Regions from separate parts of the Bacillus sp. C-3-6 genome, predicted to be linked through region 2. Evidence: a T-box and tRNA genes for the amino acid it is inferred to sense, from the RefSeq annotation. Region 2 holds a T-box; the other holds one or more tRNA genes.
What was found. A T-box is a leader RNA that pairs with one kind of tRNA and senses whether it is charged. The one in region 2 lies ahead of lysS (lysine--tRNA ligase), so its partner is inferred to be a tRNA-Lys.
Positions count from the first base shown of each region.

Region 1: it has a tRNA-Lys gene. The T-box ahead of lysS (lysine--tRNA ligase) is inferred to sense a tRNA for this amino acid. The anticodon was not compared.

Region 1 covers NZ_CM137247.1:155,005-164,136, forward strand. Annotated here, with positions in the region: rRNA gene ACW0JX_RS00885 (23S ribosomal RNA) at 1-491, shown strand, start outside; rRNA gene rrf (5S ribosomal RNA) at 582-697, shown strand; tRNA gene ACW0JX_RS00895 (tRNA-Asn) at 707-781, shown strand; tRNA gene ACW0JX_RS00900 (tRNA-Thr) at 786-858, shown strand; tRNA gene ACW0JX_RS00905 (tRNA-Glu) at 880-954, shown strand; tRNA gene ACW0JX_RS00910 (tRNA-Val) at 960-1,035, shown strand; tRNA gene ACW0JX_RS00915 (tRNA-Tyr) at 1,052-1,135, shown strand; tRNA gene ACW0JX_RS00920 (tRNA-Gln) at 1,201-1,275, shown strand; tRNA gene ACW0JX_RS00925 (tRNA-Lys) at 1,281-1,356, shown strand; tRNA gene ACW0JX_RS00930 (tRNA-Gly) at 1,362-1,433, shown strand; tRNA gene ACW0JX_RS00935 (tRNA-Ala) at 1,444-1,516, shown strand; gene ACW0JX_RS00940 (glycerate kinase) at 1,633-2,778, shown strand; gene rocF (arginase) at 2,989-3,882, shown strand; gene cdaA (diadenylate cyclase CdaA) at 4,131-4,952, shown strand; gene ACW0JX_RS00955 (CdaR family protein) at 4,945-6,444, shown strand; gene glmM (phosphoglucosamine mutase) at 6,437-7,783, shown strand; partial or broken gene ACW0JX_RS00965 (hypothetical protein) at 8,072-8,258, shown strand; gene glmS (glutamine--fructose-6-phosphate transaminase (isomerizing)) at 8,271-9,132, shown strand, end outside.
Region 2 covers NZ_CM137247.1:2,425,613-2,434,744, forward strand. Annotated here, with positions in the region: gene ACW0JX_RS12350 (DUF421 domain-containing protein) at 1-56, shown strand, start outside; gene ACW0JX_RS12355 (class I SAM-dependent methyltransferase) at 315-944, shown strand; gene ACW0JX_RS12360 (type 1 glutamine amidotransferase family protein) at 1,209-1,841, shown strand; gene ACW0JX_RS12365 (class I SAM-dependent methyltransferase) at 1,967-2,668, opposite strand; gene ACW0JX_RS12370 (SMP-30/gluconolactonase/LRE family protein) at 2,665-3,567, opposite strand; gene ACW0JX_RS12375 (DUF2197 domain-containing protein) at 3,709-3,879, shown strand; T-box leader at 3,949-4,205, shown strand; gene lysS (lysine--tRNA ligase) at 4,287-5,840, shown strand; gene ACW0JX_RS12385 (cell wall hydrolase) at 5,900-6,328, opposite strand; gene ACW0JX_RS12390 (acetamidase/formamidase family protein) at 6,479-7,393, shown strand; gene ACW0JX_RS12395 (response regulator transcription factor) at 7,521-8,228, shown strand; partial or broken gene ACW0JX_RS12400 (sensor histidine kinase) at 8,225-9,132, shown strand, end outside.

The DNA.
Region 1 (9,132 bases), 2.3 Mb from region 2:
GGAAGGGCCATCGCTCAACGGATAAAAGCTACCCCGGGGATAACAGGCTTATCTCCCCCAAGAGTCCACATCGACGGGGAGGTTTGGCACCTCGATGTCGGCTCATCGCATCCTGGGGCTGTAGTCGGTCCCAAGGGTTGGGCTGTTCGCCCATTAAAGCGGTACGCGAGCTGGGTTCAGAACGTCGTGAGACAGTTCGGTCCCTATCCGTCGTGGGCGTAGGAAATTTGAGAGGAGCTGTCCTTAGTACGAGAGGACCGGGATGGACGCACCGCTGGTGTACCAGTTGTTCTGCCAAGGGCATAGCTGGGTAGCTATGTGCGGAAGGGATAAGTGCTGAAAGCATCTAAGCATGAAGCCCCCCTCAAGATGAGATTTCCCATAGCGTAAGCTAGTAAGATCCCTGAAAGATGATCAGGTTGATAGGTTCGAGGTGGAAGCATGGTGACATGTGGAGCTGACGAATACTAATAGATCGAGGACTTAACCATATAATATGTAGCAATGTTATCTAGTTTTGAAGGAATATATATTTAAAATTCCTTTTGACATTCTGAAAAGAATGTGTATAATGATAAAAGTCTGGTAATGATGGCAGAGAGGTCACACCCGTTCCCATACCGAACACGGAAGTTAAGCTCTCTAGCGCCGATGGTAGTTGGGACCTTGTCCCTGTGAGAGTAGGACGTTGCCAGGCTTGTATTATTCCGCAGTAGCTCAGCGGTAGAGCTATCGGCTGTTAACCGATCGGTCGTAGGTTCGATTCCTACCTGCGGAGCCATTATGCTTCCATAGCTCAGCTGGTAGAGTACTTCCATGGTAAGGAAGAGGTCACCGGTTCAAGCCCGGTTGGAAGCTTGGAAAAGTTTTTAAATTTTTGGCCCGTTGGTCAAGTGGTTAAGACACCGCCCTTTCACGGCGGTAACACGGGTTCGAATCCCGTACGGGTCACCACTTTTGGAGGATTAGCTCAGCTGGGAGAGCACCTGCCTTACAAGCAGGGGGTCGGCGGTTCGATCCCGTCATCCTCCACCATATATGTTTAAATGTCGGAGGGGTAGCGAAGTGGCTAAACGCGGCGGACTGTAAATCCGCTCCTTCGGGTTCGGCAGTTCGAATCTGCCCCCCTCCACCATTTTCTTAAAAATAACCTGAAAGGGTTTATTTTTTTGAGAAGATAACCATACTAGTAAATATTAATGGGCTATAGCCAAGCGGTAAGGCAACGGACTTTGACTCCGTCATGCGCTGGTTCGAATCCAGCTAGCCCAGCCATTTACGAGCCATTAGCTCAGTTGGTAGAGCATCTGACTTTTAATCAGAGGGTCGAAGGTTCGAATCCTTCATGGCTCACCATTTTCGCGGAAGTAGTTCAGTGGTAGAATACAACCTTGCCAAGGTTGGGGTCGCGGGTTCGAATCCCGTCTTCCGCTTTATTACTAAGGGGCCTTAGCTCAGCTGGGAGAGCGCCTGCCTTGCACGCAGGAGGTCAGCGGTTCGATCCCGCTAGGCTCCATCTAAATAGAAAAAGCTTACATCATATGATGTAAGCTTTTTTGTGTTTAAAAAGACAACTTTTATATTTATCGTTTAAAATGAAGAAAACGTAAAAATAAGGGATGGGGGATAATTGTGAAAGTTGTTATTGCATCTGATTCATATAAAGAAAGCCTAAAAGCTATAGAAGTATGTGAAGCTATTGAAAGAGGTTTTAGAGCAATTTTTCCTAATGCAAAGTATGTGAAAATACCAATTGGAGATGGAGGAGAAGGGACGGTTGAATCGCTTGTTGATGCTACAGGGGGGAGAATTATATCAATTAGTGTGACAGGACCGCTTAGAGAAAGTGTACAAGCTTTTTATGGCGTGTCTAAAGATAAAAAGACAGCTTTTATTGAAATGGCAGCAGCATCAGGATTACAGCACGTTCCAGTTGAAAAGCGAAACCCACTTATTACAACGACAAAAGGAACAGGAGAACTTATATTACATGCGCTAAATCAAGGGGCGGAGTACATAATTTTAGGACTTGGAGGAAGTGCTACAAACGATGGTGGGGCAGGCATGTTAGCAGCTTTAGGAGTAAGATTTATAAATGACAAGGGTGAAGTAATAGATCCATCTGGAGGTACGTTACATTCGATTGTTGCTATTGATTTTTCACAAATGGACCCACGCTTAAAGGGGGTAAAGATAGAAGCGGCATGTGATGTGGATAATCCATTAGTCGGAATGCAGGGAGCATCTTTCGTATTTGGGAGACAAAAGGGTGCGAATGTAGAGATGATGAAAGAGCTAGATGAGAATTTAAAACATTATGCGAATATCCTTAAAAGATATGTATCTTCTGATGTATCTGAAATACCTGGTGCAGGGGCAGCAGGAGGAATGGGAGCGGCTGTTATTTCAGTGCTAAAGGGAGACTTGCGAAGGGGCATTGAAATTGTATTGGATTATACAAATTTCGATAAACATATAGAAGATGCAGATCTCATTATAACTGGTGAAGGTAGAATAGATGAACAAACTGCATATGGGAAGGCTCCTGTTGGTGTTGCGGGGCGTGCGAAACGTTTTTCTGTGCCTGTAATTGCTATTGGAGGGTCTGTATCATCTGATTATTCAGCCGTGTACGAGAAAGGAATAGATGCGGTATTTAGTATTACAACGAGACCGATGACACTAGAAGAAGCATATAGAGTAGCAGAAGAAAATATTGAAATGACAACGAAGAATATTGCAACAGTATGGAAAATAGCGTCAGAAAAACACTTCTAAATGTAGGGGTGTTTTTTTATTATTATTTAATAATAGTGATTGTGATTGTTTCATTAAGTTAACTTTATACATAGAATAGTCTTGAAATTTGATTTTCAACGTGAATATAAGTGAATAATTTGTATATCCATACAGAAAAATGTCGAGTTGAGTCAGACTATATAAAAGATTTAAAATATTTAGTGAAGGCACAGAAGGGGGATACTATCTATGAAAAAAGAAATCTCAGTTATTGGAGTTCCAATGGATTTAGGGCAGATGCGTCGTGGCGTTGATATGGGACCGAGCGCAATCCGTTATGCAGGGGTAATTGAAAGAATTGAAGAAATTGGATATAACGTTAAAGATATGGGAGATATACGTATAGAGAGAGAAAAAGAGATAGATGAAAATACAAAATTAAGAAACCTTACACAAGTTGCAACTGTATGTAATGAATTAGCAAGTAAGGTGGATCATATTATAGAAGAAGGTCGTTTTCCACTTGTATTAGGTGGTGACCATAGTATTGCTATCGGTACATTAGCTGGTGTAGCAAAACATTATAAAAACTTAGGTGTTATTTGGTATGATGCACACGGTGATTTAAATACAGAGGAAACTTCACCATCTGGAAATATTCACGGTATGTCACTTGCAGCAAGTTTAGGTTATGGACATTCTTCACTTGTAGATTTATATGGAGCATATCCAAAGGTGAAAAAAGAGAATGTCGTAATTATCGGTGCGCGTGCATTGGATGAAGGAGAAAAAGATTTCATTCGCAATGAAGGTATTAAAGTGTTCTCAATGCATGAAATTGATCGTATGGGGATGACGGCTGTTATGGAAGAAACAATCGCATATTTATCTCATACTGATGGTGTACACTTATCATTAGATTTAGATGGTCTTGATCCTCATGATGCACCAGGTGTTGGGACGCCTGTAATTGGTGGTCTATCTTATCGTGAAAGCCACTTGGCGATGGAAATGTTGGCAGAAGCGGATATTATCACATCTGCTGAATTTGTTGAGGTAAATACGATTTTAGATGAGAGAAATAGAACGGCAACAACAGCAGTTGCTTTAATGGGTTCTTTATTCGGTGAAAAACTAAAATAAATGTAAGAAAAGCAACTGAGAAGTTGCTTTTTTTATTTGAAAATAAGCGTATAATAATGATTTATATTATACTGTACAATAAAAATGTTTGACATCTTACCAATTTGAGCTAAAGGGGGTTGTTTGTAATTGTCGTTTGTTTCATGTATGGTATAATTAACTAGTTGTTGGAAATACATACAGATAGAGCATAAAACAATATTTCAATATACGGATAGAATTGCTCGTAAGTAGGAGGAAGGGATAGCATGCCTTTTGAAGATACGACCATTTTGAAATATCTTAGTACGGCATTAGATATTGCCATTGTATGGTTTATTATATATAAGCTAATTCTTATAATCCGAGGGACGAAAGCTGTTCAACTTTTAAAAGGGATTACAGTTATTATCGTCGTTAAGATGATCAGTATTTTCCTTGAATTGCGTACGCTATCTTGGCTAACTGAACAAGTATTAACGTGGGGATTTTTAGCCGTTATTATTATCTTTCAGCCAGAATTGCGAAGAGCACTTGAGCAGCTAGGGCGCGGGAGTTTATTTTCGCGTGTTGGAACGCATGAGGATGATGAACCTGAAATGGTTGCAACAGCGATAGCAAAAGCAACCGAATATATGGGGAAACGTAGAATTGGTGCATTAATTACTTTGTCAAAAGAGACCGGTATGGGTGATTATGTGGAAACGGGTATTCCGCTTAATGCAAACGTATCATCGGAATTACTTATTAATATTTTTATTCCAAATACACCTCTTCATGACGGAGCGGTAATTATGCAAGGAAGTACAATTAAAGCAGCAGCATGCTATCTTCCATTATCAGAAAGTCCGTTTATTTCTAAAGAATTAGGAACTAGACATCGTGCTGCAATGGGAGTTAGTGAAGTTACTGATAGTATTACAGTAGTTGTGTCTGAAGAAACTGGTCAAATTTCTTTAACGAAAAATGGTAAGTTGCATCGTGATTTGAAGACAGAACAGCTGAAGGATATGTTATTAGCTGAATTTAGTGGGAACGAAAAAACGACTTCTTCGTCTTTATGGAATTGGAGGAGAAAGCGTCATGGATAAGTTAATGGAGAATCATTGGTTTTTAAAAGGGATCTCATTACTATTGGCGTGTATGCTTTTTATGTCAGCGACGTTAACTGAGAAAAATACGACATCAGGTATATTACCTTTTGCAAATGATACGAAAGAAACATTAACTAATTATGAGATTAATCTTAAGTATGATGAGGAGAAATATATTGTAAGTGGTATTCCAGCAGAGGGCGTTAAGGTGAAGTTAGAAGGCCCAAAAGCATCAGTTGCTACAGCAAAAGCAAAAAAACAATTTGACATACCAATTGATTTGCGAGATAGTCCAAAAGGAACTTATGAGATTTCTTTAAAAACGAACGGGCTTCCAGACGATGTGAAAGGAACAGTTCAGCCATCAACAATTAAAGTTACTCTTCATGAAAAGGCGAGAAAATATGTTCATGTAGATTTGAAATTATCAAATGAGGATCAAATGCCAGCGGGGGCTACTCTCGAAAAATCAAGCATTAAACCGGATACTGTTGAGGTAGTTGGGACGAAAGAAGAAATTGAAAGCATTTCATCTGCCAAAGCGTATGTTGATTTAAAAGGTGTTAATAAAACTGTTACAAAAACGCCCGAAGTTACATTATACAATAAAGAAGGAAAACGTTTAAATGTAAGAACAAGTCCATCTAAAATTAGTGTAACGTTGAATGTGGCAACGCAAACTACAGCCAATAATACTGAAAAAACTGTTCCTGTAACGTATACGAAGAAGGGGAGTTTAGCAGAAGGATTGGCAGTTACAAATATCAGTGTCGAGCCAAGAGAGGTAACGATAGCTGGTCCAAAAGATATTTTGGATAATATACAATCGCTAGAGGGGGTCGAAGTAGATCTTAGTCAATTGACAGAGTCTACAACATTCGATGCCTCTGTTTTATTACCCAAGGGTGTAACCAGTGCAAAACCGAATCAAGTGAAGGTTTCAGTGGGAGTGCAAAAAACAAAACAAACGAAAACAAAAACGATTGATGGCATCCCAATCCAAAAAAATGGACTTTCTAAAGATGTTACGGCTCAGCTAATTTCGCCGCAAGATGGAAAGATAAGTGTTGATATTTCAGGAGAAGCAAGTATAGTAGATAAAATAACAGCTGCCCAAATAACAGCGGTAATTAATTTGCAAAATGTATCTTCAGGGACGAAAGATATTTCTATTCAAGTGAGTGGTCCTGGTAATATTTCAATAGAGCCAAAACAAAAAAGTGCTAAAGTTACTATTGTAAAGAAAGAAAAACCAGATAAAGAAGTACAGGGTAACGGTCAACAACCGGATTCAAACACCAATCAAGAAAATCAAAATGAGAAGCCAAAAAATCCTGAATCCAATCAAGAAAAAGAAACGGAACAGGAAAGTAATCAAAATAAAGATAAAGATAAAGATAAAGATAAAGATAAAGAAAATAGTCAAGAACCAACGGTAGATAACCATAATCAAAAAGAGCAAGAAAAAGGAGCGAATCATAATGGGTAAATATTTTGGTACAGATGGAGTACGTGGAGTTGCAAATAAGGAGTTAACACCTGAATTAGCTTTCAAAATTGGGCGTTTTGGTGGTTATGTATTAACAAAAGATACAGATCGTCCAAAAGTAATTATCGGTCGTGATACACGTGTATCTGGTCATATGTTAGAAGGAGCTTTAGTAGCAGGTCTATTATCAACTGGAGCAGAAGTAATGCGCCTTGGCGTTATTTCTACACCGGGCGTTGCTTATTTAACAAAAGCACTAGATGCACAAGCAGGTGTTATGATTTCTGCATCTCATAATCCAGTACAAGATAACGGTATTAAATTCTTTGGTTCAGACGGCTTTAAATTAACAGATGAGCAAGAAGCTGAGATTGAAGCTTTATTAGACAAAGAAGTTGATGAACTACCACGTCCGACAGGTACTAATCTTGGACAAGTGAGTGATTACTTTGAAGGTGGACAAAAATATTTACAGTACATTAAACAAACTGTTGAAGAAGATTTCTCTGGCCTACATATCGCTTTAGATTGTGCACATGGTGCAACTTCGTCTCTAGCTCCATACTTATTTGCAGACCTAGAAGCTGATATTTCAACAATGGGAACTTCTCCAAACGGTATGAATATTAACGAGGGTGTAGGATCTACACATCCAGAAGGCTTAGCTGAATTGGTAAAAGAAAAAGGTGCGGATATCGGACTTGCTTTTGATGGCGATGGCGACCGTTTAATTGCTGTAGACGAAAAAGGAAACATCGTTGACGGTGATCAAATTATGTTTATTTGTGCGAAGTACATGAAAGAAACTGGTCAATTAAAACATAATACAGTTGTTTCAACTGTTATGAGTAACTTAGGTTTCTACAAAGCACTTGAAGCAAACAATATTACAAGTGATAAAACAGCAGTTGGTGACCGCTATGTAATGGAAGAGATGAAACGCGGTGGTTACAACTTAGGTGGAGAACAATCAGGCCATATTATCTTACTTGATTACATTACAACTGGTGACGGAATGTTAAGTGCACTTCAACTTGTAAACATCATGAAAATGACGAAAAAACCATTATCTGAGCTTGCAGGAGAAATGACGAAATTCCCACAATTGCTAGTAAACGTTCGTGTAACAGATAAAAAATTAGCATTAGAAAATGAAAAAATTAAAGAAATTATTCGTGTTGTAGAGGAAGAAATGAACGGTGATGGCCGTATTCTTGTTCGTCCATCTGGAACAGAGCCACTTATTCGTGTAATGGCAGAAGCACCAACACAAGAAGTTTGTGATGCATATGTACATCGCATTGTAGAAGTTGTGAAAGCCGAAGTTGGCGCTGAGTAATTAGCTGAATTTATATGAAAAAGGAGCACAAAAAGTGCTCCTTTTTCATATGTTTTATAGACGATGAAAAAAATTTCATTGACGGTTTATCCATGTTTGTTATAAGATGGTCTTGTTCTTTTTCTCAAAGGAAATATTGTGAATTATAAAAGCGCCAGAACTACAAATAGTGTAGTTGACGAGGTGGGGTTTATCGAGATTTCGGCGGATGACTCCCGGTTGTTCATCACAACCGCAAACTTTTACTTAAATCATTAAGGTGACTTAGTGGACAAAGGTGAAAGTGTGATGAGAGAAGAGGAACGGATGAAAACTAGCTGTATAAGTATATACGGACTTAAACCCAATCGAGAGGAAGGTGAAAGCCGTTACAAGCTTACAGGGCTAGCAATATGTAATCCGTTTTTTTAGTATAAATAAAAATGGTATCGGACTATGTCGTTACATGTTCGCAGAGCAGTGTAAGCATTTGTAACGGCGACTAAACATGTGTGGAATCGTAGGATTTATTGGAGAGCAAGATGCAAAGGAAATTTTATTAAAAGGTTTAGAAAAGCTAGAATATCGTGGATATGATTCAGCAGGTATTGCAGTACAAGCAGAGAACGGTGTTGTTGTATACAAAGAAAAAGGCCGTATCGCAAAACTTCGTGAAATCGTAGATGAGAACGTAGCAGCAAGCGTAGGTATCGGACACACACGCTGGGCTACACACGGTGTTCCAAGTAAAGTAAACGCGCATCCGCATCAAAGTACATCAAAACGCTTTACACTAGTTCATAACGGTGTAATTGAAAACTATGAATTAGTGAAAAAGGAATATTTACAAGATGTAACGTTCGTAAGTGAAACAGATACAGAGATTATCGTACAGCTTATGGAACAACAAGTGAGCACAGGATTAAGTGTAGAAGAAGCGTTCCGTAATACGCTATCTCTTTTACATGGCTCTTATGCAATCGGATTACTTGATGCTGAAAATCCAAACATGATTTATGTTGCTAAAAACAAAAGCCCGCTATTAGTAGGTGTTGGTGACAACTTTAATGTTGTGGCGAGCGACGCTATGGCGATGTTACAAGTTACAGATCAATTTATTGAGTTAATGGATAAAGAAATCGTAATCGTAACGAAAGAAAGTATTACAATTAAAAACTTACAAGGTGAAACGATTGAACGTGCACCGTTTACAGCGGAATTAGATGCAAGTGATATTGAAAAAGGAACATACCCTCATTTCATGCTTAAAGAAATCGATGAGCAACCACTTGTAATCCGTAATATAATTCAAAAGTATCAAGATGAAAATGGCGAGATTGAATTAAATCAAGACATTCGCAATGCGATTT
Region 2 (9,132 bases):
CAATAACTTTAGAAATGTTAGAAAAAGTATTAGATCGGTACAATATAAAAAGATAATTTCTCGTGAGAAAAAGCCAATACTACAATAAAAATATTGGCTGTTTTTTTATTTTCAATAAACGTAAAGATTAATAAAATAGGGTAGATTTTTCACCAATCTTTATATTAGATATAGGCTTATTATTATGCTATATTCAATGGAGCTACGATGACTAAGGTAAGTGGTATGAATAGAAGAAAAAACTGTATAGCAAATACAAAAATGCTTTTAATTTGATACTGAAAATGGATTGAAAATAAGGAGATAGATACATAATGGAATTTTGGGAATCAAGTTTTATTGAAAAACAAACGATGTGGGGATTTGAACCTACAGAATCTGCAATTTTGACAAAAGATTTTTTTCTTGAAAAGAACGTTAAGGATATATTAGTTCCGGGTATTGGATATGGAAGAAATGCAAATGTTTTTATCGATAATGGTATAAATGTAACAGGTATTGAAATTTCAAAAACAGCCATTAATTTAGCAATGCAAAATGGCCTAGAAGATATTAGTATCTATCACGGTTCGGTAAATGAGATGCCTTTTGATAACAAATCATATGATGGTATATATAGTCATGCACTTCTACATTTGTTGAATAAGCAGGAGAGAGAGCAATTTATTAAAGATTGTTATAATCAGCTAAAACCAGGTGGATATATGGTTTTCACAACTGTTTCTCAAAAAGCTCCAATGTTTGGCAAGGGAAAACAGTTGGATAAAGACTATTTCGAAATAATGGAAGGAGTAAAAATGTTCTTCTATAATTCTGAATCTATAAAACGAGATTTTAATAAATATGGACTAGTACAAGTTTCCGAAATTGATGAACCAAATAAGCACATGGAAAATAAGCCTTCAATCAATTTCTTAATGATAAAATGCCAGAAGGAACTATAAATAAAAGTTTTTAAATATTTCTAAAGATGTTTATATATTGATCATGCACAAATAAAAAGGACAAGCATATAGTATAAATACCTCTTAACTTTAAGTAACCTTAACTTTCGTTAATAGGGTATCTCAAAATCCCCGAAAAGAGCACTTGCGGAAACAAGTGCTCTTTTATTTGGAATTTTACACCATAAATATTGCATAAAATGTTAAACTGAAAAGAACACTCGTTTTAATTAAGAGTGTAGCATATGAATGGAGTGTTATTGAATGCAAACAAGAAAAGCCTATCTATATGTATTTGACACGATGTCTGATTGGGAGTACGGACATTTAATTGCTGAACTTAATACAGGAAGATATTTCAAAAAAGATGTAGCGCCTTTTAAAGTAGTAACAGTTGGAATAAATAGAGAAACGATTATTTCAATGGGAGGCTTGAATATAAAGCCGGATATTTCCCTAGATGAATGTATCCTTGAAAGTAACGATTTATTAATTTTACCTGGAGGGAATACTTGGAGTGAAGAAATACATAAACCTATTTTGAAAACAGTTGGTGAAGCTTTAAAACTTGGTACAATTGTAGCGGCAATTTGCGGTGCAACTATAGGTCTTGCAAATTACGGTTACTTGGATTCTATAAATCACACAAGTAATAGTTTAGAGTATATGAAAATGGTTTGTCCTACTTATAAAGGAGAAAATTTTTATGAAGTGGGACCTGTAGCGTCTAGTAGAAACCTTATTACTGCATCGGGTGTAGCGCCTCTAGAATTTGCCATGGAAGTACTTAAAAAATTAGATGTATTTGCGCCGGATACACTTCATTCATGGTATAAATTGAATGAGACTCATGAAGCAGAATATTTCTTCCAGTTAATGAATTCAATTAATAGCTGAGTAGTATGTCGAATGAAAATTATATTTTAAATGATGCGAAAACTAATAACAAAATAATTTTATGAAAATAAAAGGTAAGGGTATTCCTATGAATATATGAGGAAATATCCTTACTTTTTATAGTATTATTTCTGAATGACAAATGTAATGGCATTTGTTTTTAATCGAATGTGTCTTTCATTACGAACTATATTATAAGCTAATTCTTTTATTTCAACTTTTACTTCTTTCCATCCTTTATAAATACTTTTTAATAGGCGTATCATTTCTTCAGTTAGGAGATTAATTTCAATTAAAGCCTCTAATTCTTCATTCGTTTTTAAATCAATTTCTTGTATGTTAGAGTTAATAATTAAACAATTAATACCACCGTTTTTTGTACCTCTTTTTATAGATTGGAGCACGTTTTTTAAATCTTCTTCTGATTTAACATGCTCTAAACTTGATACTGCAACGATATAGTCATAAGTATTAGGTCTAATATGATAGTTTTCAATTGCTGCTTGTTCTGTTTTTATAACCTCGAATACGTCATGTTCTTTGCTATAAATTTGTAGCTTTGTTAAAGCGGAATTAAGTAAATCAACACATGTAACAGTTCCGCTAGCATTTTTAATCTTTTGTGCAATTGGAATGCTATTTCTACCGACGCCAGAGCCAAGGTCAAGTACTTGCAAGTTGTTTTGTCCGTCAAAGTGGTTCATCAAGTCCATAACCGTTTTAACTGGTTTGAAAAGCCAAGAGCCAGCTTCAAACAGTTTATATTGTTCATAGCAAAGGTCGTGATATTTCTTTTCTTCTTGTCTTATGTAATCGATACGGTTCACATTGTTTCAACTCCAATATTTTTATTGCAAAATTCATATGTAGGACAACCTTTTATATTTGTTTGAATTCGAAAAATACCACCAGCATGTGGATACTCTTTTAATTCGTCATCCGTCATTCTTGTTCTGGCTGTTGTAACATATAAATCAGTTAAGTTAGGCCCACCAAATGTACATGATGTTACATATAACGCAGGAATTGGAATACTTAATATTTGTTCTCCAGTAGAGGGATTCCATCTAGTTATTTTTGAACCTCCCCAATGTGCAATCCATAAACAACCTTCTTCGTCAATTGTCATACCATCAGGTAGACCATCATTTTCAGAGAAAATGATTACATCACTTGGATTATGAATGTCTCCAGTACGTATATTATATTGATAGCGAACCACTTTTTTAGTAGGTGTATCTATAAAGTAAAAGTATGTATGATCAGGTGACCAAGCGATTCCGTTTGAAGTATTTACGTGTGAAATTTTTTTCTCTACACTCAAATTATTATGTAAACAATATAAGGAACCTGCAGCATTCATACCGTATGTATCTGTAGTACCTGCCCAGAAACGACCAGCTGGATCACATTTTCCATCATTGAAACGATTTTCTATTAAATGAGGTTCGGGGTCAAAAATATGTGTCAGTTTTTCTGTATTTACATTAATAGAATAAAAGCCGTTTTCCATAGCTAAGAGTAGTACATCCTCTAAATATGGAACAACACAGCCGATTTGTTGATTGAGAGCGATTACTCGGTTCGTATTGGTAGTAGGATTATATATGCATAATTTTTTCTCCATAATATCAACCCAATATAAAAGTTGCTTTTTTTCATTCCAACATGGTCCTTCAGCTAAACTTGCTTTAACATTTAAAACTAAGTCTATATTACTGAACAAGATGTTCACCTCGCGTTATAAGATATTAATATAATTCGATAAGAATAGAGGTAAACCTTTTAGTCAGAGGATATTATGATTTGTGCTCTAGAAAACTAATCTTCTCAAGTGATTAAAAGGTTTATAAACACGGAGAGGAAAATGCATATGATGTTTTATGAGATTGTTTGCTTTTCTTGTAAGAATATATTTCGTGTTTACGAAGGTAGTGAAAAATATAAGCGATTTAAAGAGAAACCAAAAGGGGCATATTGTTGTGATGAGTGTAGCCACAAAATTCAATTAGAAGCGATAAAGAATTTTTTTAGATAATTTTACGATTTCGATTCGGAAAAGTTTGACAATAAAAGTGTTATAAATTATCATATTAAAAAACTAATATTTAAGGCATAGAAGAGAAGAGTAGTTAAGAAAGAATACGTACAGAGAGCTCTGGTAGCTGAGAAAGAGCGGTATACATCTTAATGAAAAAAGACTTGGAGCTGCGCAAGGAACTAATTTATTTAGGGATGGTGCGACGGGTTCTCCCGTTATAGAGATAGGGTATAAGCATATTTTGCCGTACCTGAAGAGGTTAATATGGTGACATATTAACAAACTGAGGTGGTACCGCGAAGCTAACAACTCTCGTCCTCAAGATGAATAATCTTGGGGGTGGGAGTTTTTTTGTTGCATAAAACTGGAAATGAGAAACAAAAAATAATTGAGGTGAGTAATATATGCATTGGGCGTATGAAGTAGCACATGAATTAATTAGGAAACATCCAAATAAAGAAATGTTTGTTTGTGCATCTGGAATTAGTCCGTCAGGTTCTGTTCATATTGGGAACTTTCGTGAAATCGTAACGACTTATTTCGTAGTAAGAGCACTTCAAGATTTAGGGAAAAAGACTCGTTTTATATTTTCGTGGGATGATTATGATAGGTTTAGAAAAGTTCCAAAAAATATTGATCCATCTTTTGCAAAGTATATTGGTATGCCATACTGTGATATTCCAGATCCGTATGGATGTCATAACTCGTATGCGGAGCATTTTGAAAAAGAGTTTGAAAAATCGCTTCAAGCATTTGGAATTGAAGTAGAATTTATTTATCAACATGATGAATATAGAAGAGGAAGGTATAACGAAAATATATTAGAGGCCTTGTATAAACGAAAAGAAATATATGATATTTTAATGGGTTTTAAAACTGGAGAGTGTAGTGAAGAAGAGCGAGAGAGCTTTTATCCAGCTACATTATATTGTGAGAGATGCGGAAAAGATACAACAACTATTACACATTTTGATGAAGTATTAAAAACAGTCCGGTATGAATGTGAATGCGGAAATGAAAAAGAGTTATCCGTATTAAATACAAATAAAATGAAACTAAACTGGAAAATCGATTGGCCGATGAGATGGATGATAGAGGATGTTATTTTTGAACCGGGCGGTAGAGATCATTCATCAGAAACGGGTAGTTATAATGTATCAAAAGAAATTGCAAGGAAAATATTCAATCGAGAAGCGCCTCATTACGTTGCTTACGATTTCATTGGTATTAAAGGGAATCATGAAAAAATGTCTAGTTCTTCAGGGAATAGTATTACACCAAGCGATATATTGAAAGTGTATATACCAGAAGTAATTCTCTTTATGTTTGCAAAATACAAACCAGGCGCTGCTTTTCATATTGGGTTGGATGAAGATGTGATTCGTAATTATACAGAGTATGAACGATTGAAAGATAGTTATGAAAATAAAACGCTCAAAAATGAAGATTTATTTAATGCAATTAAAATCTCTAAAGTTGATAGCGAGTTTAAAGAATATCCGAAATTTAATCAAGTAGCAGGAACGTTACCATTATTAAATTTTGATTCAACTATTTTACAGGAGATATTAAAGAAAATAGATAGGAGCTATGCATTAGATGAAATGAGAGCGATAAGTAATCGCGCAGAGTATTGGATAAGAAACTTTCAATCTGAAAAATTAATCGCGGTAAATGAGGAGAAAAATGCAGAGTTTTACTACACATTAGATGAAAGGCAGAAAGAATGGCTAGTAGAAGTTTGTAAAATACTTCGTTCTAATAAAGATTACTCTAACTTAATGGAGCAATTATATGCGATTTGTCATCATGAAAATAAAAAAATAATGAAAGAAAATCAAAAACAATTATTCACTATTATATATAAGCTCATTATGAATCAATCAAATGGTCCTCGTATACCATTATTAATACATGTAGTAGGCATAGAAAATTTCATCACACTATTAGATTTCTAAAACACAGTTAAAAGCAACGCAAGTACCAAAATTTCTAAGTACTTGCGTTGCAAATTTTACTATCGTGAATACATTTTCGGACATTCATCACCACTTGGTTCATAAAAACAATGGCTTTTAAACTGTCCTACAAATGGCTGATTATACCATTCAGGCGGACAAGCTCCAACTGGACGGAAATACCAAAGAGCCCATCGTGCAGGCCAGCGCCATTGACCTTGTAAAACTTTTCGTGCGATTTCTTTTTCTGATTCACGAGCGCGTTGATAAAAATATCCATATTGTACTGCTTCAAATCCGCCGGGGCTTTGATATACAGCGTCTCGTACGGTACGGAGTTGTTTAAAATCTAAGCAATCACAAAATACACGGTTTACTACAACGCATCCAACTAACTCCTCACCTTGGCGACCTTCGCCTTCAGCTTCAGCACGAATTAATCGAGCTAGTAAATCAACATCACTTTCGTTGTATGGAATAAGGGGCATAGTGATACCACCTTTCTGTTATAGTAAAGAGTGTATGTTATAAAACAATCTGCGTGCTTTTTTACATAAAAATAACATTTAATTTTAAGAGGAGCTTGTATAAAAAAAGCTAATTAGTAATAGTAGATAAATATAAAAGGGAGAGGTATTATGTATCGAATTCATAAAGACCATATCATTTACTCAATGTCACCAGAAAATAAGCCGTGTATGGAAGTAGAAATTGGGAGCAGTCTTGTATTTGAAACATATGATTGCTTTGAAAATCAAATCGATTCTGAAGATGTTGTGTTTCAAGAATTAGATTGGAACCGAATTAATCCAGCGACTGGACCTGTATATGTTAAAGGAGCAGAACCTGGCGATATATTAGTCGTAACGATTGAAAAAATTGAAATTGCAGAGCAGGGCGTTTTAACTACAGGTGCAAACCTTGGTGTAATGGGTGATGAGTTAAATGAAAATACAGTGAAAATTGTCCCAATACATAATGAATATGTTTTGTTTTCAAGTGAACTACAAATCCCGATTAATCCAATGATTGGGGTAATTGGTACTGCACCGAAAGAAGAGAGCATTTCATGTGGCACACCGCATGATCACGGCGGGAATATGGACTGTAAAGAAATTAAAGAAGGAACAACATTACTACTACCAGTTAATGTCCCAGGAGCACTATTAGCATTAGGTGATTTACACGCAGCAATGGGTGATGGTGAAATTGGTGTTAGTGGTGTAGAGGTTGCTGGTGAGGTAACGGTAACAGTTCAAACGATAAAAGGAAAACAATGGCCATTACCAATGGCTATTCAAAAAGAAAAAATGATGACGATTGCTTCAGAGAAATTGTTAGATGATGCAGCAAATCGTGCTGTACGTAATATGGTGACATTTTTATATGAAGAATTAGCAATGTCTAAAGCTGATGCAACGCTTTTATTATCGGCAGCAGGTAATTTAAAAGTTTGCCAAGTTGTGGATCCGCTGAAAACAGCGCGTATGGAACTAGGAATGGATTATGTGGAGAAACTAGGATTTATTTTTAGTAAATTTCATATTAAATAGATAAGGGACGAAAAAGGATACTTTTGTATAAAAGCATCCTTTTTTTAATTTACTGATTTTGTGAAAAGAGGTAGTATTTATTTTATATAAGTATATTTGAGATTGTGGATTAAAAAGGAGTTCAATAATGGTCAAAATTATGATTGTAGAAGACGATATGAAAATTGCAGAACTATTATCGACACATGTTGCGAAATATGGTTATCAAGGAGTTATTGTATCGGACTTTCAAAATGTATTAAACATTTTTTTAGAAGAACAACCAGAGTTAGTTTTATTAGATATTAATTTACCGAGTTTTGATGGGTACTTTTGGTGTCGTCAAATTCGCGGAGTTTCAACATGTCCGATACTATTCATTTCGGCCCGTGAAGGCACGATGGATCAAGTTATGGCGTTAGAAAACGGTGGCGATGATTTTATTCCGAAGCCTTTTCATTATGAAGTTGTAGTGGCGAAAATTCGTAGTCATTTAAGACGTGCATATGGAGATTATGCACCGAAACTAGAAGAGCGAATGATTGAGCAACAAGGTCTTTGTTTATATCCTGAAAGACTTGTATTGAAACTTAGAAATGACGAGATTGATATAACGAGAAACGAAGCTATTTTATTAGAGACATTAATGAAAAATTATCCGCGTGTTGTGAGTAGAGAAGTGTTACTTAATAAATTATGGGATAGTGAATCTTATGTTGATGATAATACATTAAGTGTAAATACAACACGTGTGCGTAAAAAGTTACAAACGTTACATATAGAAGGTGCGATTGAAACGATTCGTAGTGTTGGATATAGATTGCATATTACTTGGGATACTGGTATAGAAAAATGATAAGGTTGTTTATACGTGATCATATACCACTTATTTGCTTTACCATAATTCAACTACTAGCTATATTTCTCGTATATTGGTTTGATGGGCATAATCATATTACAACGGCGTTATATGCAATGTTTCTAGGTGTTTTCTTTATGGGAAGTTATTTAGTGTTTCGTTATTTTACACATCGTTCTTTTTATGAGCGCCTAGCAAACCCGATGCAATCTTTAGATGAATCTGTTCAAAAATCTGATTTTGCAGCTGTATCGGCTGCTCTTTAAGAACTACTTGAGGTGCAATATAGACATTATCAAAATCAGCTGCAAATGCAAGAGAGAAAAAATAATGACCATTTAACCTTTATGAATCAGTGGATTCATCAAATGAAAACACCTTTATCTGTAATAGAATTAATTACACAGGATGAAGTAGATTCACGTTTTGAAAGTATAAATGAGGAAACTGATCGATTAAAAAAGGGATTAGAAATGGCTCTGTATGTCGCACGTTTAGAAGCGTTTACACAAGACTTTTATGTAGAAAGGGTACAACTACATAAAATAGTGAATGATTCGGTACATGAACATAAACGATTCTTTATCCGGAATTTTGTATATCCAGAGCTTGAAATTGATAAGGACATTACTGTAGAAAGTGATGTGAAATGGTTACAATTTTTAATCGGACAAATACTATCGAATGCGATTAAGTATTCATCAGGTAGTAGAGAAAAGATTAAAGTGAAAGCTTGTAAGGAAGATAATACCGTTATACTTGAAATTGCTGATAATGGCGTAGGTATACCGAAGCAAGATTTACCAAGAGTATTCAAACCTTTCTTTACAGGAGAAAACGGTAGAGATTTTAAAGAATCAACAGGAATGGGGCTATATCTTGTATATGAAATTACAAAACA